Regions from separate parts of the Streptococcus parapneumoniae genome, predicted to be linked through region 1. Evidence: predicted binding sites of a transcription regulator. Region 1 holds the regulator's gene; each other region holds the start of a gene.
The links. The regulator CtsR, encoded in region 1, represses protease genes until heat stress. The targets are predictions, from matches to a motif close to TTGGTCAAAAAAGGTCAAANA.
Positions count from the first base shown of each region.

Region 2: SP4011_RS09760 (ATP-dependent Clp protease ATP-binding subunit) is a predicted target of CtsR. The motif match lies at 1,787-1,807, and genes of this name have one in related genera.
Region 3: SP4011_RS07825 (ATP-dependent Clp protease ATP-binding subunit) is a predicted target of CtsR. The motif match lies at 2,709-2,729, and genes of this name have one in related genera.
Region 4: clpP (ATP-dependent Clp protease proteolytic subunit ClpP) is a predicted target of CtsR. The motif match lies at 3,706-3,726, and genes of this name have one in related genera.

Region 1 is NZ_AP026968.1:2,281,750-2,287,818, reverse strand. Features, by position in the region: TPP riboswitch at 1-38, shown strand, start outside; gene SP4011_RS11205 (thiamine-binding protein) at 107-397, shown strand; gene SP4011_RS11200 (ABC transporter permease) at 360-1,118, shown strand; gene SP4011_RS11195 (ABC transporter substrate-binding protein) at 1,156-2,163, shown strand; gene SP4011_RS11190 (ABC transporter ATP-binding protein) at 2,163-2,891, shown strand; gene SP4011_RS11185 (CtsR family transcriptional regulator) at 3,010-3,468, shown strand; gene SP4011_RS11180 (ATP-dependent Clp protease ATP-binding subunit) at 3,470-5,902, shown strand.
Region 2 is NZ_AP026968.1:1,963,469-1,969,537, reverse strand. Features, by position in the region: gene pbp2X (penicillin-binding protein PBP2X) at 1-528, shown strand, start outside; gene mraY (phospho-N-acetylmuramoyl-pentapeptide-transferase) at 530-1,510, shown strand; gene SP4011_RS09760 (ATP-dependent Clp protease ATP-binding subunit) at 2,054-4,159, shown strand; gene SP4011_RS09755 (S-ribosylhomocysteine lyase) at 4,219-4,701, opposite strand; gene SP4011_RS09750 (DUF1846 domain-containing protein) at 4,796-6,069, opposite strand, start outside.
Region 3 is NZ_AP026968.1:1,505,085-1,511,153, forward strand. Features, by position in the region: gene SP4011_RS07805 (bifunctional methylenetetrahydrofolate dehydrogenase/methenyltetrahydrofolate cyclohydrolase) at 1-547, opposite strand, end outside; gene SP4011_RS07810 (amino acid ABC transporter ATP-binding protein) at 701-1,435, opposite strand; gene SP4011_RS07815 (amino acid ABC transporter permease) at 1,435-2,118, opposite strand; gene SP4011_RS07820 (DUF1797 family protein) at 2,308-2,538, shown strand; gene SP4011_RS07825 (ATP-dependent Clp protease ATP-binding subunit) at 2,764-5,022, shown strand; gene SP4011_RS07830 (NUDIX hydrolase) at 5,152-5,604, shown strand; gene SP4011_RS07835 (DUF1827 family protein) at 5,816-6,069, shown strand, end outside.
Region 4 is NZ_AP026968.1:1,569,956-1,576,024, forward strand. Features, by position in the region: gene SP4011_RS08135 (branched-chain amino acid ABC transporter permease) at 1-471, opposite strand, end outside; gene SP4011_RS08140 (branched-chain amino acid ABC transporter permease) at 475-1,344, opposite strand; gene SP4011_RS08145 (ABC transporter substrate-binding protein) at 1,461-2,621, opposite strand; gene SP4011_RS08150 (YlbG family protein) at 2,705-2,971, opposite strand; gene clpP (ATP-dependent Clp protease proteolytic subunit ClpP) at 3,050-3,640, opposite strand; gene upp (uracil phosphoribosyltransferase) at 3,814-4,443, opposite strand; gene SP4011_RS08165 (deoxycytidylate deaminase) at 4,532-4,999, opposite strand; gene SP4011_RS08170 (TetR/AcrR family transcriptional regulator) at 5,018-5,575, opposite strand; gene SP4011_RS08175 (DegV family protein) at 5,700-6,069, shown strand, end outside.

The DNA of each region.
Region 1 (6,069 bases):
TGGGTAATGCCAGCGTAGGGAACGATACTTAGTCTATTCTTGACCTTTTCCATATATGGCAAAGGTTTTTCTTTTTGTCAAAGGAAAACGAGAAGAGGAGGTTTTTATGAAAGCAAGCATTGCCTTGCAAGTTTTACCCCTAGCGCAGGGGATTGATCGGATAGCTGTTATCGATCAGGTCATTGCTTACCTGCAAGCTCAAGAAGTGACCATGGTGGTGACACCATTTGAAACGGTCTTGGAAGGGGAGTTTGATGAGCTCATGCGTATTCTCAAAGAAGCGCTGGAAGTGGCAGGGCAGGAGGCAGATAATGTCTTTGCCAATGTCAAAATAAATGTAGGAGAGATTTTAAGTATTGATGAGAAACTTGAAAAGTATACTGAGACGACACATTAGTCTATTGGGCTTTCTGGGAGTCTTGTCAATCTGGCAGTTAGCAGGTTTTCTTAAACTTCTCCCCAAGTTTATCCTGCCGACACCTCTTGAAATTCTCCAGTCCTTTGTTCGTGACAGAGAATTTCTCTGGCACCATAGCTGGGCGACCTTGAGAGTGGCTTTATTGGGACTGATTTTGGGAGTCTTGATTGCCTGTCTCATGGCTGTACTTATGGATAGTTTAACTTGGCTCAATGACCTGATTTACCCTATGATGGTGGTTGTTCAGACTATCCCGACCATTGCCATAGCTCCTATCTTGGTCTTGTGGCTAGGTTATGGCATTTTGCCTAAGATTGTCCTGATTATCTTGACGACAACCTTCCCTATCATCGTCAGCATTTTGGACGGTTTTAGGCATTGCGACAAGGATATTCTGACCTTGTTTAGTCTGATGCGGGCCAAGCCTTGGCAAATCCTGTGGCATTTTAAAATTCCAGTCAGCCTGCCTTACTTTTATGCAGGTCTGAGGGTCAGTGTCTCCTACGCCTTTATCACAACAGTGGTATCTGAGTGGTTGGGAGGCTTTGAAGGACTAGGTGTCTACATGATTCAGTCCAAGAAACTGTTTCAGTATGATACCATGTTTGCTATTATTATTCTGGTATCGATTATCAGTCTTCTTGGTATGAAGTTGGTCGATATCAGCGAGAAATATGTGATTAAATGGAAACGTTCGTAGAATTAGAATGTTTCAAAAAAGAAAAGAGGAAATCAAAATGAAGAAAACATGGAAAGTGTTTTTAACGCTTGTGACAGCTCTTGTAGCTGTTGTGCTTGTAGCTTGTGGCCAAGGAACTGCTTCTAAGGATAACAAAGAGGCAGAACTCAAGAAAATTGACTTTATCCTAGACTGGACACCAAATACCAACCACACAGGGCTTTATGTTGCCAAGGAAAAAGGCTATTTCAAAGAAGCTGGAGTGGATGTTGATTTGAAATTGCCACCAGAAGAAAGTTCTTCTGACTTGGTTATCAATGGTAAGGCACCATTTGCAGTGTATTTCCAAGACTACATGGCTAAAAAATTGGAAAAAGGGGCAGGAATTACTGCTGTTGCAGCTATCGTAGAACACAATACATCAGGAATCATTTCTCGTAAATCTGACAATGTAGCTAGTCCAAAGGACTTGGTTGGTAAGAAATACGGAACTTGGAATGACCCAACTGAACTTGCTATGTTGAAAACCTTAGTAGAATCTCAAGGTGGAGACTTTGAAAAAGTTGAAAAAGTACCAAACAACGACTCAAACTCAATCACACCGATTGCCAATGGCGTTTTTGATACTGCTTGGATCTACTACGGTTGGGATGGAATTCTTGCTAAATCTCAAGGTGTAGAGGCTAACTTCATGTATTTGAAAGACTACGTTAAAGAATTTGACTACTACTCACCAGTCATCATCGCAAACAACGACTATTTGAAAGATAACAAAGAAGAAGCTCGTAAAGTCATCCAAGCTATCAAAAAAGGCTACCAATATGCTATGGAGCATCCGGAAGAAGCAGCTGATATTCTCATCAAGAATGCACCTGAACTCAAGGAAAAACGTGACTTTGTCATCGAATCTCAAAAATACTTGTCAAAAGAATACGCAAGCGACAAGGAAAAATGGGGTCAATTTGATGCAGCTCGCTGGAACGCCTTCTACAAATGGGATAAAGAAAATGGTATCCTTAAAGAAGACTTGACAGACAAAGGCTTTACCAACGAATTTGTGAAATAATGACAGAAATAAGACTAGAACACGTCAGTTATGCCTATGGTCAGGAGAGGATTTTAGAGGACATCAATCTGAAAGTCACTTCAGGTGAAGTGGTTTCCATCCTAGGCCCAAGTGGTGTTGGAAAGACCACCCTCTTTAATCTAATCGCTGGGATTTTAGAAGTTCAGTCAGGGAGAATTGTTCTTGATGGCGAGGAAAATCCTAAGGGACGCGTGAGTTATATGTTGCAAAAGGATTTGCTCTTGGAACACAAGACGGTGCTTGGAAATATCATCCTGCCCCTCTTGATTCAAAAAGTGGATAAGGCGGAAGCTATTGCTCGCGCGGATGACATTCTTGCGACCTTCCAGTTGACAGCGGTACGGGACAAGTATCCCCATGAACTCAGCGGTGGGATGCGTCAGCGTGTAGCCTTGCTTCGAACTTACCTTTTCGGGCACAAGCTCTTTCTCTTAGATGAAGCCTTTAGTGCCTTGGATGAGATGACCAAGATGGAACTCCACGCTTGGTACCTTGAGATTCACAAGCAGTTGCACCTGACAACCTTGATTATCACGCATAGTATCGAGGAGGCCCTCAATCTCAGCGACCGCATCTATATCTTGAAAAATCGCCCTGGTCAGATTGTTTCAGAAATTGATCTAGATTGGTCTGAAGATGAGGACAAGGAAGTCCAAAAGATTGCCTACAAACGTCAAATCTTGACAGAATTAGGCTTAGATAAGTAGAAAAAGTGGGAGTTGGTGAAGATTATCCTTTACCAGCGCCCTTTTTCTTTTAAAAATGAGAAAATTTCGGTATAATAGTCAAAGATAGTCAAGGTTTAAAGAGAGAGGTGGGTTTGTAATGAGATTTAAAAATACATCGGATCATATTGAGGCCTACATCAAGGCGATTTTAGATCAATCTGGTATCGTGGAGTTGCAACGTAGTCAATTGGCAGATACCTTTCAGGTTGTCCCTAGTCAGATTAACTATGTGATCAAGACACGATTTACTGAAAGTAGAGGCTACTTGGTTGAAAGTAAGCGTGGTGGCGGAGGCTATATTCGTATAGGACGGATTGAGTTTTCTAGTCATCATGAAATGCTCAGGGAGCTGCTTTACTCGATTGGTGAGCGGGTCAGTCAAGAAATTTATGAAGATATTCTGCAGCTTTTGGTTGAGCAGGAATTGATGACCAAGCAGGAGATGAATTTGCTAGTATCAGTAGCTTTGAATCGCGTTCTAGGAGAAGAAGCTCCAGTCCTTCGAGCTAATATGCTACGACAGGTCATACAAGAGGTAGATAGAAAAGGGAAGTAAGATGAACTATTCAAAAGCATTGAATGAATGTATCGAAAGTGCCTACATGGTTGCTGGCCATTTTGGAGCTGGTTATCTAGAGTCTTGGCACTTGTTGATTGCCATGTCCAATCACAGTTATAGTGTGGCAGGGGCAACTTTAAATGATTATCCATATGAGATGGACCGTTTAGAAGAGGTGGCTTTGGAACTGACTGAAACGGACTATAGCCAGGATGAAACCTTTACGGAATTGCCGTTTTCTCATCGTTTGCAGGTCCTTTTTGACGAAGCAGAGTATGTGGCGTCAGTGGTCCATGCTAAGGTGCTAGGGACAGAGCATGTCCTCTATGCGATTTTGCATGATGGCAATGCCTTGGCGACCCGTATCTTGGAGAGGGCTGGTTTTTCTTATGAAGACAAGAAAGATCAGGTCAAGATTGCTGCTCTTCGTCGAAATTTAGAAGAACGGGCAGGCTGGACTCGTGAAGACCTCAAGGCTCTACGCCAACGCCATCGTACAGTAGCTGACAAGCAAAATTCTATGGCCAATATGATGGGCATGCCGCAGACTCCGAGCGGTGGTCTTGAGGACTATACGCATGATTTGACAGAGCAAGCGCGTTCTGGCAAGTTGGAGCCAGTCATAGGTCGAGATAAGGAAATCTCACGTATGATTCAAATCTTGAGCCGTAAGACCAAGAACAATCCTGTCTTGGTTGGGGATGCTGGTGTCGGGAAAACAGCTCTGGCGCTTGGTCTTGCCCAGCGTATTGCTAGTGGTGATGTACCTGCGGAAATGGCTAAGATGCGCGTGTTAGAGCTTGATTTGATGAACGTTGTTGCAGGGACACGCTTCCGTGGTGACTTTGAAGAACGCATGAACAATATCATTAAGGATATTGAAGAAGATGGCCAAGTCATCCTCTTTATCGATGAACTTCACACTATCATGGGTTCTGGGAGTGGAATTGACTCAACTCTGGATGCGGCCAATATCTTGAAGCCAGCCTTGGCGCGTGGAACTTTGAGAACGGTTGGTGCCACCACTCAGGAAGAATACCAAAAACATATCGAAAAAGATGCAGCCCTTTCTCGTCGTTTCGCCAAAGTGACGATTGAAGAGCCAAGTGTGGCAGACAGCATGACCATTTTGCAAGGCTTGAAGGCGACTTATGAGAAACATCACCGTGTGCAAATCACAGATGAGGCGGTTGAAACAGCCGTCAAGATGGCTCATCGTTACTTGACTAGCCGTCACTTGCCAGACTCTGCTATCGATCTTTTGGATGAAGCAGCGGCAACAGTGCAAAATAAATCAAAGCATGTAAAAGCAGACGATTCTGACTTGAGTCCAGCTGACAAGGCCTTGATGGATGGCAAGTGGAAACAGGCAGCTCAGCTAATCGCAAAAGAAGAGGAAGTGCCTGTCTATAAAGACTTGGTGACAGAGTCTGATATTTTGACCACCTTGAGTCGCTTGTCAGGTATTCCAGTCCAAAAACTGACTCAAACTGATGCCAAGAAATACTTGAATTTGGAAGCTGAATTGCACAAACGTGTTATCGGTCAAGATCAAGCAGTTTCAAGCATTAGCCGTGCCATTCGCCGCAATCAGTCAGGGATTCGCAGTCACAAGCGTCCGATTGGCTCCTTTATGTTCCTAGGGCCTACGGGTGTCGGAAAAACTGAATTAGCCAAGGCTCTGGCAGAAGTTCTTTTTGACGACGAATCAGCCCTTATCCGCTTTGATATGAGTGAGTATATGGAGAAATTTGCAGCCAGCCGTCTCAACGGAGCTCCTCCAGGCTATGTGGGTTACGAAGAAGGTGGGGAGTTGACAGAGAAAGTTCGCAACAAACCCTATTCCGTTCTCCTCTTTGACGAGGTAGAGAAGGCCCATCCAGACATCTTTAATGTTCTCTTGCAGGTTTTGGATGATGGTGTCTTGACCGATAGCAAGGGCCGCAAGGTTGACTTTTCAAATACCATTATCATCATGACGTCAAATCTTGGTGCGACAGCTCTTCGGGATGACAAGACTGTCGGATTTGGGGCTAAGGACATTCGTTTTGACCAGGAAAATATGGAAAAACGCATGTTTGAAGAGCTGAAAAAAGCTTATAGACCTGAGTTTATCAACCGTATTGATGAAAAGGTGGTCTTCCATAGCCTTTCTAGCGACCATATGCAGGAAGTAGTGAAAATTATGGTCAAACCTTTAGTGGCAAGTTTGGCTGAAAAAGGTATTGACTTGAAATTACAAACTTCCGCACTGAAATTGTTGGCAAATCAAGGATATGACCCAGAGATGGGAGCTCGTCCACTTCGCAGAACCCTACAAACAGAAGTGGAGGACAAGTTGGCAGAGCTTCTTCTCAAGGGAGAATTAGAGGCAGGCAGCACACTTAAGATTGGTGTTAAAGCAGGCCAGTTAAAATTTGATATTGCATAAAAGAATAAAAGTATCAGCATCTGACCATAAGTCACAGTGGAGTGATACTCAATGAAAATCAAAGAGCAAACTAGGAAGCTAGCCGCAGGTTGCTCGAAACACTGTTTTGAGGTTGCAGATAGAGCTGACGTGGTTTGAAGAGATTTTCGAAGAGTATGAAACTAAAG
Region 2 (6,069 bases), 320 kb from region 1:
AATCCTGCTGAAAATCCTGATTTTATCTTGTATGTAACGGTTCAACAGCCTGAGCATTATTCAGGTATCCAGTTGGGAGAATTTGCCACCCCAATCTTGGAGCGGGCTTCAGCTATGAAAGAATCTCTCAATCTTCAATCTCCAGCCAAAAATTTAGATAAAGTTACGACAGAATCTTCTTATGCAATGCCTAGCATCAAGGATATTTCACCTGGTGAGTTGGCGGAGGCCTTACGCCGAAATATTGTGCAACCCATCGTTGTAGGTACTGGAACAAAGATTAAAGAGACTTCTGTAGAAGAAGGAAAAAATCTTGCACCAAACCAACAAGTTCTCCTTTTATCGGATAAGGTGGAAGAAATTCCAGACATGTATGGCTGGAAAAAAGAGACTGCCGAGGCCTTTGCTAAATGGTTGGATATTGAACTGGAATTTGAAGGTTCAGGTTCCATCGTTCAGAAGCAAGATGTTCGGACTAATACAGCTATCAAAAACATTAAAAAAATTAAATTAACTTTAGGAGACTAATATGTTTATTTCCATCAGTGCTGGAATTGTGACATTTTTACTAACTTTAGTAGGAATTCCGGCCTTTATCCAATTTTATAGAAAGGCGCAAATTACAGGCCAGCAGATGCATGAGGATGTCAAACAGCACCAGGCAAAAGCTGGGACTCCTACAATGGGAGGTTTGGTTTTCTTAATTGCTTCTGTTTTGCTTGCTTTCTTTTTCGCCCTATTTAGTAATCAACTCAGCAATAATGTTGGTATGATTTTATTTATCTTGGTTCTTTATGGTTTAATCGGATTTTTAGATGACTTCCTCAAGGTCTTCCGTAAAATCAATGAGGGCCTTAATCCCAAACAGAAATTGGCTCTTCAGCTTCTAGGTGGCGTCATTTTCTACCTTTTCTATGAGCGCGGTGGCGATATGCTTTCTGTCTTTGGTTACCAAGTACATCTAGGAATTTTCTATATTGTCTTCGCTCTTTTCTGGCTAGTTGGTTTTTCAAACGCAGTCAACTTGACAGATGGTATTGACGGTCTAGCTAGTATTTCCGTTGTGATTAGTTTGTCTGCCTATGGAGTTATTGCCTATGTGCAAGGTCAGATGGATATCCTTCTAGTGATTCTTGCCATGATTGGTGGTTTGCTTGGTTTCTTCGTCTTTAACCATAAGCCTGCTAAAGTCTTTATGGGGGATGTGGGAAGTTTGGCCCTAGGTGGAATGTTGGCAGCTATCTCTATGGCCCTCCACCAAGAATGGACTCTCTTGATTATCGGAATTGTTTATGTCTTTGAAACAACTTCGGTCATGATGCAAGTCAGTTATTTTAAACTGACAGGTGGTAAACGTATTTTCCGTATGACGCCTGTGCATCACCATTTTGAGCTTGGAGGATTGTCTGGTAAAGGAAATCCTTGGAGCGAGTGGAAGGTTGACTTCTTCTTTTGGGGAGTGGGACTTCTAGCAAGTCTCCTGACGCTAGCAATTTTGTATTTGATGTAAGAACGGCACCCTGATTTTTCAGGGTGTTTTTGCTTTTTAAAAAACATTGGTCAATTAAAGTCAAAATCCTTGACCTTTTCTGACTAATGTAGTATATTATGAACGTAAGGTAAATGAAAACCTTATGTGAACACTTATACTCAATGAAAATCAAGAACAAACTAGGAAGCTAGCTTTAGGCTGCTCAAAACACGGTTTTGAGGTTGCAGATAGAGCTGACGTGGTTTGAAGAGGTTTTTGAAGAGTATAAAAAATATTGGTCAGTCAAAGTCAAAATCCTTGACCTTTTCTGACTAATGTAGTATATTATGAACGTAAGGTAAATGAAAGCCTTACTAGAACGCTTATTTAAAGTAAAAAAGAAAGAGGTGGGTCTATGTTTCATCTAGAAATCTTTAGAAGTAAAGATAGTCTACTCCTGCTTGAAAAAGAAAAACCAGAAATAGTACGTAGAGTAGCGATTTAGCTAGTCTAAATTTTTTAAAACAAAGGTCAAAGATAGTCAATATCAGTAATAATAAATAACAAAAAGAGGTAAAGAATATGAACAACAACTTTAATAATTTTAACAACATGGATGATTTATTTAACCAATTGATGGGTGGTATGCGCGGATACAGTTCTGAAAATCGTCGTTACTTGATTAATGGACGTGAAGTCACACCTGAGGAATTTGCTCACTATCGTGCAACTGGTCAATTGCCAGGAAATGTAGAAGTTGATGGACAAATGCCACAACATACGTCAGGTATGAAACAAGACGGTGTCCTTGCGAAACTAGGTCGAAACTTGACAGCAGAAGCGCGTGAGGGCAAGCTGGATCCTGTTATCGGACGAAACAAGGAAATTCAAGAGACATCTGAAATTCTTTCACGCCGTACCAAGAACAATCCTGTTTTAGTCGGAGATGCAGGCGTTGGTAAGACAGCAGTTGTCGAAGGTCTAGCACAAGCCATTGTGAATGGTGATGTTCCAGCTGCTATTAAGAATAAGGAAATTATTTCTATTGATATCTCAGGTCTTGAAGCTGGGACTCAATATCGTGGTAGCTTTGAAGAAAATGTCCAAAACCTAGTCAATGAAGTGAAAGAAGCAAGGAATATTATCCTCTTCTTCGATGAAATTCACCAAATCCTTGGTGCTGGTAGCACTGGTGGAGACAGTGGTTCTAAGGGGCTCGCGGATATTCTCAAGCCAGCCCTCTCCCGTGGAGAATTGACAGTGATTGGGGCAACGACTCAAGACGAATACCGTAACACCATCTTGAAGAATGCAGCTCTTGCTCGTCGTTTCAACGAAGTCAAGGTCAATGCTCCTTCAGCAGAGGATACATATAAAATCCTTCAAGGAATTCGTGATCTCTATCAACAACACCACAATGTCATCTTGCCAGACGAAGTCTTGAAAGCAGCAGTAGATTATTCTGTTCAATACATTCCTCAACGTAGCTTGCCAGATAAGGCTATCGATCTTGTCGATGTAACGGCAGCACACTTGGCAGCCCAACATCCTGTAACAGATGTGCATGCTGTTGAACGGGAAATTGAGGCAGAAAAAGACAAGCAAGAAAAAGCTGTTGAGTCAGAAGATTTTGAAGCAGCTCTAAACTATAAAACACGTATCGCAGAACTGGAAAAGAAAATCGAAAACCACACAGAAGATATGAAAGTGACTGCAAGTGTCAACGATGTGGCTGAATCTGTGGAACGAATAACAGGTATCCCAGTATCGCAAATGGGAGCTTCAGATATCGAACGTTTGAAAGATATGGCTCATCGTCTGCAAGATAAGGTAATCGGTCAAGATAAGGCAGTTGAAGCTGTAGCCCGTGCTATCCGTCGTAATCGTGCTGGTTTTGATGAAGGCAATCGCCCAATCGGTAGTTTCCTCTTTGTAGGACCAACTGGGGTTGGTAAGACAGAACTTGCTAAGCAATTGGCGCTGGATATGTTTGGAACCAAGGATGCGATTATCCGTTTGGATATGTCTGAATACAGTGACCGTACAGCTGTTTCTAAGTTAATCGGTACAACAGCTGGTTATGTGGGCTATGATGACAATAGCAATACCTTGACAGAACGTGTTCGTCGCAATCCATACTCTATCATTCTCTTGGACGAGATTGAAAAGGCTGATCCTCAAGTAATCACCCTTCTCCTTCAGGTCTTGGATGATGGTCGTTTGACCGATGGCCAAGGAAATACTGTTAACTTTAAAAACACTGTCATTATTGCAACGTCAAATGCTGGATTTGGCTATGAAGCCAACTTGACAGAAGATGCGGATAAACCAGAGTTGATGGATCGTTTGAAACCATTCTTCCGTCCAGAATTCCTTAACCGTTTCAATGCTGTCATCGAATTCTCACACTTGAGCAAAGAAGATCTTTCTAAGATTGTAGACCTTATGTTGGTTGAAGTTAACAAGACGCTTTCTAAGAAAGACATTGACTTGGCAGTGAGCGAAGCTGCTAAAGAATACATGACTGAGGAAGGCTACGATGAAGTCATGGGTGTTCGTCCACTCCGTCGTGTGGTTGAACAACAAATCCGTGACAAAGTCACAGACTTCCACTTGGATAACCTTGATGCTAAACACCTAGAAGCTGACATGGAAGATGGTGTTTTGGTCATTCGTGAAAAAGCCTAAGACAGAATTTTGAGCATAAAAAAGAAGGAGCCAGCTGAAAAACTGGTTCCTTTTTACGTTTAAATCACATGACGTTCAAAGGCATCGTCTGAAATCCCTTGTTCCAAGATGAGTTTTGCCCATTCTTTAGCAGAGAAGAGACTGTGATCCTTGTAGTTACCGCAAGATTCGATGGTTGTTCCAGGGACATCTTCCCAAGTAGTAGTCTCAGCGATTTCCTTGAGCGAATCCTTGATAACAGCCGCAATTTCAGCGCTGGTATGACGCCCCCACATAATCATGTGGAAGCCTGTGCGGCAACCAAATGGTGAGCAGTCAATCATACCGTCAATGCGGGTACGGATGAGTTTGGCCAAGAGGTGCTCGATAGTGTGAAGGCCAGCAGTAGGGATCGAGTCTTCGTTAGGTTGCACTAAGCGAATATCATAATTGGAGATGATGTCTCCTTTTGGCCCTGTTTCTTCCCCAATCAAGCGGACATAAGGTGCTTTAACAATAGTGTGGTCAAGTTCAAAACTTTCGACAATAACTTCTTTTGACATGGTAAATCCTTTCAGTTTTCTAATTTCATTATAACATAAAGCTGGCTCCTGAGACAGAGAGAAAACCTCTCCGAGAGTGGAGAGGTTGAAATCTTTATTTACGATACAAGCGGTCGTATTGGTAGTAAGGATCAAAGGTTACGTTGATACCTAGTTTACGAAGGACATTCTTGTCTTCATCGGTTAAGATGATGGTTGAGTGGGCTTCGCTTCCTTTGAGGTTGCCAAGTTCTTCCATAGCACGAGCAGCATCAGAATTTTCTGTAGCTGTGATAGCAAGTGCAATCAAAATTTCATTTGAATGCAGGCGTGGATTGCGACTACCCAGATGATCGATTTTAAGACCTTGGATTGGCTTAACAACTTCAGGCTCGATGAGTTTTACTTCCTTGGCAATGTCAGCTGATTTCTTGATGGCGTTGATCAAGGCAGCTGCTGTAGGGCCAAAGAGTTCTGAGTTCTTACCAGTGACAATTTCCCCAGTTGGCAATTCAAGGGCTAGGGCTGGTCCACCAGTTTCTTCTGCTTTTTGACGTGCAACGACAGCAACCTTACGGTCTGCAGGTGTGATGCCGAGATCGTTCATGAGCAACTCAATTTTCTTGACAGCAGATTCACCCACTTTTTCGGCTTTGAAATCAAGAACAGTCTGATAGTAGCGACGGATAATTTCTTGTTTAGAGGCTTCGACAGCAGCCTCATTATCTGTAATAGCGAAACCAACCATGTTGACACCCATATCTGTCGGAGAAGCGTATGGAGATTTACCAAGGATACGTTCTAACATGCGCTTGAGCACTGGGAAAATCTCGATATCACGATTGTAGTTGACAGTGGTTTCTCCGTAGGTTTGGAGATGGAAAGGATCAATCATGTTGACATCATCAAGGTCTGCTGTAGCAGCCTCGTAAGCCAAGTTGACTGGGTGATGAAGGGGAAGATTCCAAACTGGGAAGGTTTCAAATTTAGCGTAACCAGACTTGATACCATTGATTTGGTCGTGGTACATATTGGACATACAGGTTGCCAATTTTCCAGAACCAGGTCCAGGAGCGGTTACGACAATCAAGTTGCGACTGGTTTTGATATAGTCGTTTTTCCCCATACCTTCTGGAGAAATGATGTGATCCATATCCGTCGGATATCCTTTGATTGGATAATGAAGATAAGAATCGATTCCGTTTTTCTCAAGTTGGTTGCGGAAGGCATCTGCAGCGGGTTGGCCAGCGTACTGTGTAATGACCACTGAGCCGACAAAAATTCCCAGCTCATTGAATTTATCAATCAAACGAAGAACTTCTTGGTCATAAGAAATGCCCAAGTCACCACGTGCTTTGGAATGTTCGATGTTGCTAGCGTTAATGGCGA
Region 3 (6,069 bases), 780 kb from region 1:
CATTCTTTGCCAAAAGAAGCTGGGCCATGGGTTTTCCAACAATGTTTGAACGACCGATGACCACCGCATTTTTACCTTCTAAATCAATTCCATATTCATGAAACATTTCCATAATTCCTGCAGGTGTTGATGGAATCATGACTGGATGACCAGACCAAAGGCGTCCCATATTTAGAGGATGGAAACCATCCACATCCTTTTCTGGGTCAATAGCCAATAAAACCGCCTCTTCATCGATATGTTTTGGTAATGGTAACTGAACCAAAATCCCATGCCAAGCTGGATCTTGATTGTATTTGGCAATCAAGTCTAATAATTCCGCTTGGGTAATGGTATCTGGAACTCGCACTACTTCGCTACGGAATCCAGCCGCAAGGGCTGACCTCTCCTTGTTACGAACGTAGACTTGGCTGGCAGGGTTGTCCCCAACCAAAATCACTACCAAACCAGGCACTATACCTGTTTCTTCCTTTAATTTTGCAGTCTTTTCAGCCAACTGCCCCTGCAATTTGGCCGCTAAAGCTTTCCCATCAATAATCTGTGTCATATCATTTCTCTTTTCTTTCAAATATCTTCCATTATACCAAAAACTGCTAGCACCCTCTAACACTTCTTTCCTAGGCAATCCTATAGTTTCAAACTATAAGAAAAAGCTCGGGTCGAGCTTTTCACTAATCTTGTCTTGAAATTTTAAAATAGATTATAAAACCTTACTCAAGAAGTCTTTAGTCCGTTGTTCTTGGGTTTGTTCAAAAATCTGTTCAGGTGTTCCATCTTCAACAACTACACCGTCTGCCATAAAGATAACACGATCTGCCACCTCACGGGCAAATCCCATCTCATGTGTTACGATAACCATGGTCATTCCTGATTTGGCTAGATCTTGCATAACAGCCAATACCTCACCTACCATTTCAGGATCCAAGGCTGAAGTCGGCTCGTCAAAGAGCAAAACATCTGGTTCCATAGCCAACCCACGCGCGATGGCAATCCGTTGTTGCTGCCCACCTGACAAACTCTGTGGATAATCATCTGCCTTATCTGGCAAACCAACTTTTTCCAAAAGCTCTTGGGCTCTCTTCTCAGCCACTGCCTTGCTCTCACCTTTGGTCTTGATAGGTGACAAGGTGATATTTTCCATCACAGTCATATTAGGAAAGAGATTGAATTGTTGGAAAACCATCCCCATCTTCTCACGCATGGCAAACAGGTCATTCTTCCTGTCCGTAATATCGACTCCCTCAAAGATAACCTTCCCATTTGTTGCCTCTTCCAACAAATTCATAGAGCGAAGCAAGGTAGATTTCCCGCTCCCTGAAGGACCGATGATAACGACAACTTCTCCTCTTTTAATCTCGAGGTTGATGCCCTTCAATACTTCATTCTTTCCAAATGATTTATGTAAATTTTCAATTTTTATCAAGGTTTCTGTCATTATTTCTTATCTCCTTGTCCCATACGTTTTTCAAAAGCTTTCAAGGCTACGGTCAAAATAGAGGTCATAATCAAGTAATAAAAGGCTGCAAATAAAAGTGGTGTTAAAGGTAGATAGGTTGTTGTAGAAACTGTTGTAGCTCCGTTCCACAACTCCATGACACCGATAGCTGATAAGAGGGAACTATCCTTGATAATAGTGATAAATTCGTTCCCCAATGCTGGCAAAATATTTTTGATAGCTTGTGGCAAAATCACATAGCGCATCGCATTTTTAGGACGAATCCCTAGCGAATAAGCCGCCTCTAGCTGACCTTTTGGAACTGCATTGATTCCGGCACGGACAGTCTCAGAAACATAAGCACCACTGTTCATAGAAATAATCAAAATCCCTGGAATCAGACGAGACAAATCAACACCCAAAATCCCAACCTGAATAGTCGGGGCATTGATATGCATAAGAGCAAAGGCAATCATAATCTGAACCATCATAGGTGTCCCACGGAAAATCCAAACGTACAAGTTGGCCAGCCAAACAAGCGGTTTAAACTTTGAACGTTGCCCAAAAGCCAAGACAACACCCAAAATAGTTCCCAAAAAGACAACACAGATAGAAATAAGAACCGTCACAACAGCCCCATAGTTAAAATAAGGTAAATACTTAGGTAAAAAAGAAAAATTCATAGTCACACTGCTTTCTAAAATAGAGTACTGTATGATTATAACATGTATTGAATTAAAATTCAAATCTTTTATCCAATTTATTTAAAAATCTTTAAACTAGCAGAATTAGCGAGAAATCTTAGTTTTTTCTAGTCAAGTTGGCCTCCTTTATGGTAAAATAGTAACGATAAGAAATGAAGGAGAATCAAAATGGAATCACATTTGGTTAGAATCATCAACCGCCTTGAAGCAATGGCAAACGATGGCGGAAATTTAAAACGTAATTTTGAACGCGAAGGAGTTGTTGTTGCAGAAGTTGCGTACAGCCACGACGAAGAAAACGGCTCAATCTTTACCCTTCGTGACGTAGAAGCTCGCGAAACGTATACGTTTGATAGCATTGACTTGATTGCAATGGAGATTTACGAACTCCTTTACTAATACAAAACAAGCTGGGATTGTCCCTGCATGTCTAACCAAAATCCTTTTTGTCTCACAAATAGGATTTTTTTATAGTCCAAATTCACAAAGATCTTCATTGTAATAACTTCTCAAAGCTACAATCTTTTTACTTGCTTTACACCCCAATCCTGTTATAATGAAAGTATAGAAATTTGACTATTTTTGACCTTTAAACAGGTCAAGCTAAAGAAATGAGGTAGATGTATGCTTTGTCAAAACTGTAAAATCAACGACTCAACAATTCATCTTTACACCAATCTCAATGGAAAACAAAAACAAATTGACCTCTGTCAAAACTGCTACAAGATTATCAAGACTGATCCTAATAACAGTCTCTTTAAAGGCATGACGGATCTGAACAATCGTGACTTCGATCCCTTTGGTGATTTTTTCAATGACCTAAACAATTTCAGACCTTCTAGCAATACTCCTCCTATTCCCCCAACCCAATCAGGTGGAGGTTACGGTGGAAACGGCGGTTATGGTTCCCAAAATCATGGATCCGCTCAAACTCCACCACCAAGCCAAGAAAAAGGGCTGCTGGAAGAATTTGGTATCAACGTAACTGAGATTGCCCGTCGTGGAGACATTGACCCCGTTATCGGGCGCGACGATGAGATTATCCGTGTCATCGAGATTCTCAATCGTAGAACCAAGAATAATCCTGTCCTTATCGGTGAACCTGGTGTCGGAAAAACTGCTGTTGTCGAAGGCCTAGCTCAGAAAATCGTTGATGGCGATGTTCCACATAAACTCCAAGGTAAACAAGTCATCCGTCTGGATGTGGTTAGCTTAGTTCAAGGAACGGGTATTCGTGGACAATTTGAAGAACGCATGCAAAAACTCATGGAAGAAATTCGCAAACGTGAGGATATTATCCTCTTTATCGATGAAATCCATGAAATTGTTGGTGCAGGTTCTGCGAGTGATGGTAATATGGACGCAGGAAATATCCTCAAGCCAGCCCTTGCTCGTGGAGAACTGCAACTGGTCGGTGCTACTACCCTCAATGAATACCGTATCATTGAAAAGGATGCTGCCTTAGAGCGTCGTATGCAGCCTGTTAAAGTCGATGAACCAACAGTGGACGAAACAATCACTATTCTCAAAGGGATTCAAAAGAAATACGAAGACTACCACCACGTTCAATATACCGATGCTGCAATTGAAGCAGCTGCAACTCTTTCCAATCGCTACATTCAAGATCGCTTCTTACCTGACAAGGCCATTGACCTCCTAGATGAAGCTGGTTCTAAGATGAACTTGACCTTGAATTTTGTCGATCCTAAAGTGATTGATCAACGCTTGATTGAGGCTGAAAATCTCAAGTCTCAAGCTACACGAGAGGAAGATTTTGAGAAAGCGGCTTATTTCCGCGACCAGATTGCCAAGTATAAAGAAATGCAAAAGAAAAAGGTCACAGACCAAGATACTCCTATCATCAGCGAGAAAACTATTGAGCACATTATTGAGCAGAAAACCAATATCCCTGTTGGTGATTTGAAAGAGAAAGAACAATCTCAACTCATCCATCTAGCCGAAGATCTCAAGTCTCATGTTATTGGACAAGATGATGCTGTCGATAAGATTGCCAAGGCTATTCGCCGTAATCGTGTCGGTCTCGGTACACCTAACCGCCCAATCGGAAGCTTCCTCTTCGTCGGACCAACTGGTGTCGGTAAGACAGAACTTTCCAAACAACTAGCTATCGAACTCTTTGGTTCTGCTGACAGTATGATTCGCTTTGATATGAGTGAATACATGGAAAAACATAGTGTGGCTAAGTTGGTCGGCGCTCCTCCAGGTTATGTTGGCTATGATGAGGCTGGACAATTAACTGAAAAAGTTCGCCGCAATCCATATTCTCTTATTCTCTTGGATGAAGTAGAAAAAGCCCATCCAGATGTCATGCACATGTTCCTCCAGGTCTTGGACGATGGTCGTTTGACAGATGGGCAAGGACGTACCGTCAGCTTCAAGGATGCCATTATTATCATGACTTCAAATGCAGGGACAGGTAAGGCTGAAGCCAGCGTTGGTTTTGGGGCTGCTCGCGAAGGACGTACCAACTCTGTTCTCGGTGAACTCGGTAACTTCTTTAGCCCAGAGTTTATGAACCGTTTTGATGGTATTATCGAATTTAAGTCTCTCAGCAAAGATAACCTCCTTCAGATTGTCGAGCTTATGCTAGCAGACGTTAACAAGCGCCTTTCTAGCAACAACATTCATTTGGATGTAACTGACAAGGTCAAGGAAAAATTGGTTGACCTCGGTTATGATCCAAAAATGGGGGCGCGCCCACTTCGTCGTACTATTCAAGACTATATTGAGGACGCAATCACTGACTACTACCTTGAAAATCCAAGCGAAAAAGACCTCAAGGCAGTTATGACCAGCAAGGGTAAGATTCAAATTAAGTCTGCCAAAAAAGCTGAAGTTAAAACTTCTGAAAAAGAAGTATAAATCCTATAGAAAAGGAGTAGAAAATGAAAATTTTCTGCTTCTTTTTACTAAAATAACTGTAATTTCTTGACAGCTTGGCCTTTGTCCATTATGATAATAATAACGATACTAGATAATGAGGAAAATGCAATGGCAAACCCAACTTTCGGAGAAAAAAAAGCGAATACAGACTATGTTTCACGTTACGGTGTATATGCAGTTATTCCTGACGCTGAACAAAAACAAATAGTTTTAGTTCAAGCTCCTAATGGTGCTTGGTTCTTACCAGGTGGCGAAATTGAAGCAGGGGAAAATCATCAGGAAGCCCTAAAACGTGAATTGATTGAAGAACTTGGATTCACTGCTGAAATTGGTACCTATTATGGACAAGCTGACGAATATTTCTACTCTCGTCACCGTGATACCTACTACTACAATCCTGCCTACCTCTATGAAGCGACTTCTTTCAAGGAAGTTCAAAAGCCACTAGAAGACTTTAATCATATTGCCTGGTTCCCTATTGACGAGGCTATTGAGAACCTCAAACGTGGTAGCCATAAATGGGCCATCCAATCTTGGAAAAAACAGCATAAGATTGACTAATACTCTTCGAAAATCTCTTCAAACCACGTCAGCGTCGCCTTACCGTAGGTATATGATACTGACTCTGTCAGTTCTATCCACAACCTCAAAACACTGTTTTGAGCAACCTGCGGCTAGCTTCCTAGTTTGCTCTTTGATTTTCATTGAGTATAAATCAAGCGACTTTATTCAAAAAGTGCTATAATAGAATTAGAAAATCGGAGGAAATATTATGAAGCTTATCAATACAACAAACTCACACTCGCAACTTGTAAAAAGCCAGCTAGAAAGTACCGATGCAACCCTTGTTGAGGTTTACTCAGCAGGGAATACAGATGTTATTTTTACCCAAGCTCCGCTTCACTATGAAATCCTCATCTCAAACAAACACCGTGCTATTCGTGAGCCTGAAATCGAAACCATTCAAGAATTTTTCTTGAAACGTAAAATTGATAAGGACTCTATTGATGAAGCCAATATCAAGAC
Region 4 (6,069 bases), 710 kb from region 1:
CCAAGTTGTAAAGTTAGGAATTCCCAAGATACCTGCCGCACCATTTGTAAGGCTTCCGCCATTGATGATAAAGATACGGATAATTTCAGAAACACCAAGAGTCGCTACCGCAAGATAGTCCCCCTTCAAGCGCAAGGTTGGAATTCCGACAAGTAAGGCAACTACTCCTGAAAGCAAAGCCCCTATCAGCATAGCTCCAAAGAAGGCACCGTAGGTCGGTGATTTAGAACCAATAATAGCTGCTGCATAGGCACCAATCGCCATGAAACCAGCATGACCAAGTGAAAATTGTCCTGAAAAACCAACGATTAAGTTGAGACCAACAGCCAGAATAATATTGATTCCAATTTGTTGTAAAATCTGTACATAGAATAGATTGAGTACTCCAACTGAAACCAATACACTAATCAAGCCATAGCCAGCTAGCAAAAGGAGTAACCATAGAATATTAACTTTTAAATTTTCTTTCATCGTTTACACCTTCTCTTTCACATTTTTACCAAGGATACCAGCTGGGCGGACAATCAAGATCAACAACAAGATCCCATAAACAATGGCATCACGGAAGTCTGACATCCCAAAGGCTGTCGCAAAGGTTTCCAATAGACCAATCACAAAACCACCAAGAGCCGCACCAGGAATAATTCCGATACCACCAAGTACTGCGGCAACGAAAGATTTAAGACCTGGAGTAACCCCCATCAAAGGCTCAAAAGAGTTATAATAAAGGGCAATCAGAACACCAGCCGCACCCGCAAGAGCTGAACCCAAAGCAAAGGTAAAGCTGATCGTACGGTTTACATTGATCCCCATCAATTGCGCTGCATCACTATCTACGGATACTGCACGCATGGCTTTCCCCATCTTGGTCTTTTGGACAATGACTTGTAACAAAATCATCAAAATCAAGGAAATGGCCAAGATCATTAACTGCACGTTTGTTAGGCTAACTGGTCCCAAATCATAGCGAACTGTTTGAATCGCTTGAGGGAAGGCACGGGTATTGGCACCAACCAGATAGACCATGCCATACTCCAATAGGAAAGAAACCCCAATAGCTGTAATCAAAACAGCAATACGAGTAGAGTGACGCAAAGGTCGGTAAGCAAGGAACTCAATCACGACACCAAGAATAGCTGTCGCTAGCATAGCTACAATAAGAGCTACAAAGAAATTCATTTGGAAAGAATTGATCAAGAAATAACCGATAAAGGCTCCCATCATATAAATATCACCGTGGGCGAAGTTGATGAGCTTGATAATTCCGTAAACCATGGTATATCCTAGGGCTAACAGCGCGTATACACTACCTAGAATCAAACCATTTACTAGTTGTTGGAGCATAAGATTCACTCTTTCTATTTATAATTCCGAGGGTTTTCCCTCACTTTTTGATAGGTTCTTAAACATCGAAACAGGGAGTGAGTCCAAGGCTCATTCCCTATTTCAACATTTTTCTATTATGGTTTTACAACTTCTGCTGCTTCAACCTTACCATTGTTCATGGTCATCATGTAAGCAGTTTTGACTGTGTTGTGGTCTGCATCGAAGCTTGTTTGACCAGTTACACCCTCAAAATCTTTTGTTTTAGCAAGGTTATCCTTGATTTCACCTGAGTTTTTAGCACCTTTTGCTGCATTTGCTACAAGATGAACTGAGTCATAAGCCAAGGCTGCAAATGTTGAAGGCTCTTCATTGTACTTAGCACGGTATGCATCAAGAAAGGCTTTTGCCTTAGCTGAAACTTCTACAGTAGTTGAGAAGCCTGAGATAAAGTAGATGTTTGATGCTTTTTCAGGAGTTGCTTGTTGTACAAACTCTTCACCGTTGAATCCATCACCACCAACGATTGGCTTGTCAATTCCCATACCACGCGCTTGGTTTACAATTTTACCAGCTTCAGTGTAGTAACCAGGAACAATGATAGCATCAAAGTCTTTCCCTTTCATTTTTGTAAGGGCTGCTTGGAAGTCTGTGTCACCTGCTACAAAAGTTTCATCTGCAACGATTTCACCCTTGTAAGCTTCACGGAAAGCTTTAGCAATCCCTTTAGCATAGTCGCTGGCATTGTCAGTGTAAAGAACGACTTTCTTAGCTTGCAATTTATCAGTAACATAGTTTGCAATAATTTTTCCTTGGAAGCTATCTTGGAATGTTCCGATAAAGAGGTAATCTTGACCTTTAGTCAGTCCATCTTGAGTCGCACTTGGTGAGATCAATGGAACACCTGCTTTTGTAGCGTTCGCTACCGCAGCTGCAGTTGCACCAGATGTCGCAGGTCCTACGATTGCTGATACTTTAGATTGGGTTACAAGGTTAGTTGTTACTGAAGCCGCTTCAGCTGTTTCAGACTTGTTATCTTTATCGACTACTTCGATTTGTTTTCCGTCGACACCACCTGCTGCATTGATTTCATCAACAGCCAATTGGGCACCTTTTTGTTCAGATGTTCCGTAGGCAGCTACGGCACCAGTTTCTTCGAAGTTAAATCCGATTTTAATTGTCTTTTCCTCTACTGAGTTACCAGCAGTGTTGACTGCTCCAGACTTCACTTCTCCACAGGCTGCAAGAAGTGCTACACTTGCAAGCGCCACAAACGATAGGGCAAATTTTTTCTTCATCTTTTTTGTCTCCTTATTTCTTAAATAGTCTGTTAAGAATATACCGAATTATCAGAAAATTGTCAACACTTTTCTTTAAATTTTTATCTGATAACGTTTTCTTCTCGGTAAAGGTTGCCCACAAAGGGTGTTTCCAGTTCTTGGATATGACAAACTCTGACTTTTTTGATAAACTTTTCCTTGCTCAAGCGCCCGACCAATTGCTCCACTTCTTGAGTTGGAACATAAAGTTGTAAGTAACGATGTTTCTTGGAATGATAGGTAATATCTCCATAATCCTGCAGTTTTTTGGCATCACGATTATAGTAAAGATAGATAATCAAGCCAGATCGATTGACTTTTTCAAACATGATAAATCCTCTTTCTAAGAAATCTCTCCCTATTATACCAAAAAAAGCAAACCCAGTCGAGTTTGCCTTCTATCATCATTAGTTCAATGAATTGTTGGCCATGATTTCATCAATAAAGCCATATTCGAGTGTTTCTTGGGCACTCATCCAGTTATCGCGTTCTGCATCTGCATGGACTTTTTCGATTGACTGACCTGAATTTTCAGCCAAGATTTTTTCCAAGGTATGACGAGTTTTAAGCAAGTGTTCTGCAGCGATCGCCATATCAGTTTGTTGAGTACCTCCACCTGTACCGCCCATTGGTTGGTGAATCATATACTCTGCATTTGGAAGCATGAAACGTTTGCCTTTTGCTCCACTTGATGCAATGACCGTCCCCATAGATGCAGCCATTCCCATAACGATGGTTTGGACATCTGCCTTGATAAAGTTCATAGTATCAACGATTGCCAAACCAGCTGAAACAGAACCACCAGGTGTATTGACATAAAGGTAAATATCTTTTGTACTATCTTGGGCATCCAAGAAAAGCAATTGGGCAATAACAGAGTTGGCCATATTGTCTTCAACGGGACCTGTCAGCATAATGATGCGGTCTTTAAGAAGACGTGAGTAAATATCGTAAGAACGTTCTCCACGGCTTGTTTGTTCAATAACTACAGGAATCATTCATTTCTCCTTTTGAGTTTTATTTTTGTTGGTCAAATGACAGAAGATAAGACTATTATAATATCTTGGTCAAAAAAGGTCAAATTTTTGCTCTGTTTTCATTAGACAGAAACAAAAACTCAACCTCCTTTCGTGACTGGAACTTCTTTTCCAAGTCATTCTTCTTTTCGATCTTATTTCGTACCGAACAAGCGGTCCCCAGCATCTCCAAGACCTGGAACGATGTAACCGTGTTCGTTCAAGCGTTCATCCAAGGCTGCTGTAAAGATTTCTACATCCGGATGAGCTTCTTGAAGGGCTTTTACACCTTCTGGAGCAGATACAAGGCAGACAAATTTAATATTTGATGCACCACGTTTTTTAAGTGAGTCAACGGCCAAGATTGCTGATCCACCTGTTGCCAACATTGGGTCTACTACAAAAATTTGACGTTGGTTAATGTCCTCAGGCAATTTCACCAAGTATTCAACTGGTTGAAGCGTTTCTTCATCACGGTACATACCAATGTGACCAACTTTAGCAGCTGGAACCAAGCTCAAGAGACCATCAACCATCCCGATACCTGCACGCAAGATTGGAACGATGGCCAATTTCTTACCTGCCAATTGTTTTTGAACTGTTTTTGTGATTGGTGTTTCGATCTCCACATCTTCTAGTGGAAGATCACGAAGTACTTCATACCCCATCAACATTGCAATCTCATCTACTAGCTCACGAAAAGCTTTTGTAGAAGTATCTGTACGACGCAAGATTGACAATTTGTGTTGAATCAGCGGGTGATTAATAACTTCAATTTTTCCCATTTTTGGAATTCCTTCTTTCAATTTATTCTTCTTATTATACCAAAAAACGGTTTAAAAATCTTTCTAAACCATTTATTTTTGATAATTTTTACATTAGATCTGCCTCTTTAAGAGCTGCCTGTACTGTCTCAAGTGGTAAATGGGTTAATTCTGTTCCCTTTTCTTGATAAAGGTATTGGGCATAGTCGTCCATTCGATACTGGTTAATATAAACCACGCGCTTGCAACCAACCTGCAGCAATTGTTTTGTACAGTTCAGACAAGGAAAATGGGTTACATAGGCTGTAAAGCCTTTAGGAACACCACGTTCTGCACCTTGAAGGATAGCATTGACCTCAGCATGAAGGGTGCGAACACAGTGTCCTTCAATGACTAGACATTCGTGGTCAATACAATGCTCGGTTCCTGATACCGAACCATTGTAACCAGTGGAAATAACCTTATTATCTTTTACCAGAATCGCACCCACTTTGGCACGTTTACAAGTGGATCGATTGGCAATTAGTAGGGCTTGGGCTGCAAAATACTCATCCCATGCTAGTCTTTTTTCAGTCATATCTCTTCTCCTTTTTCTCTATTTTTTAAAAAATGGTAACCGTAAATCCGCTATCTTTTCAGCAGGTACCTTCATGCCATCCTTGATCCATTTTAAAAGAACAGAGACGATGGCCGAGCTCCAAAAGGAATGAAGATAAGAGCTGACACCTTTTGATTTTCCATGGTATTTTTCTAAAAATTCCTGCATGGCTTGGACAAAGATTTTTTCTAAATGGTAATCCAAGGCCAGTTGAATCACTCTGGCTTCCTTTCTTGCTTCTCGGAAAAGGTGAACCCAGACCAGATAAAGGTCTGTCTTTAAATCGTAATGATGCAGCTGTTTCATAATATTGTGGACAGTTCGTTTAAAGACGCTTTCTAAAATCTCCTCTTTGGAATCATAATTGCGATAAAAGGCTGCACGCGAAACGCCTGCACGTTTGACCAATTCAGAAATACTAATCTTGGTCAAGTCCTTTTTTTCCAAGAGTTGTAAGAGGGCTGTTTCAATGGCTTCTCTGGTTAATAAATTGGATTCTTGGTTTGATTTTCTGAGATTTTCAAGAGACTTTTCAGAGATTCTACGTTCAGACATAACATTTTCTTTCTACTTGTCACAACAGACGGATGAGGCTTTTGTTTCAAGGGTTTTCATGATATAATTGTAAAAAAAGACAGAACCTTTGTCAATGTATAACTGACAAAGATGGAGAATTTCTATGACTTGGAAGATTATTGCTGACTCTGGTTGTGATTATCGTCAGCTGGCAACACCAGCTATTGACACAACCTTTGTAAGCGTCCCCTTAACCATTCAAGTAGCTGATCAGGTCTTTGTTGATGATGCCTGTCTTGATATTGACCAAATGATGGAAACCATGTATGCAACCGCAGAAGCTTCAAAATCAGCTTGTCCAAGCCCAGATGATTATTTGCGAGCATTTGAAGGTGCCAAAAATATTTTCCTAGTAACCATCACTGGTACTCTCTCTGGCAGCCACAATAGTGCTCAACTAGCAAAAAATATTTATCTGGAAGAACATCCTGATACTAAAATTCATGTAATTGATAGTTTGTCTGCTGGTGGGG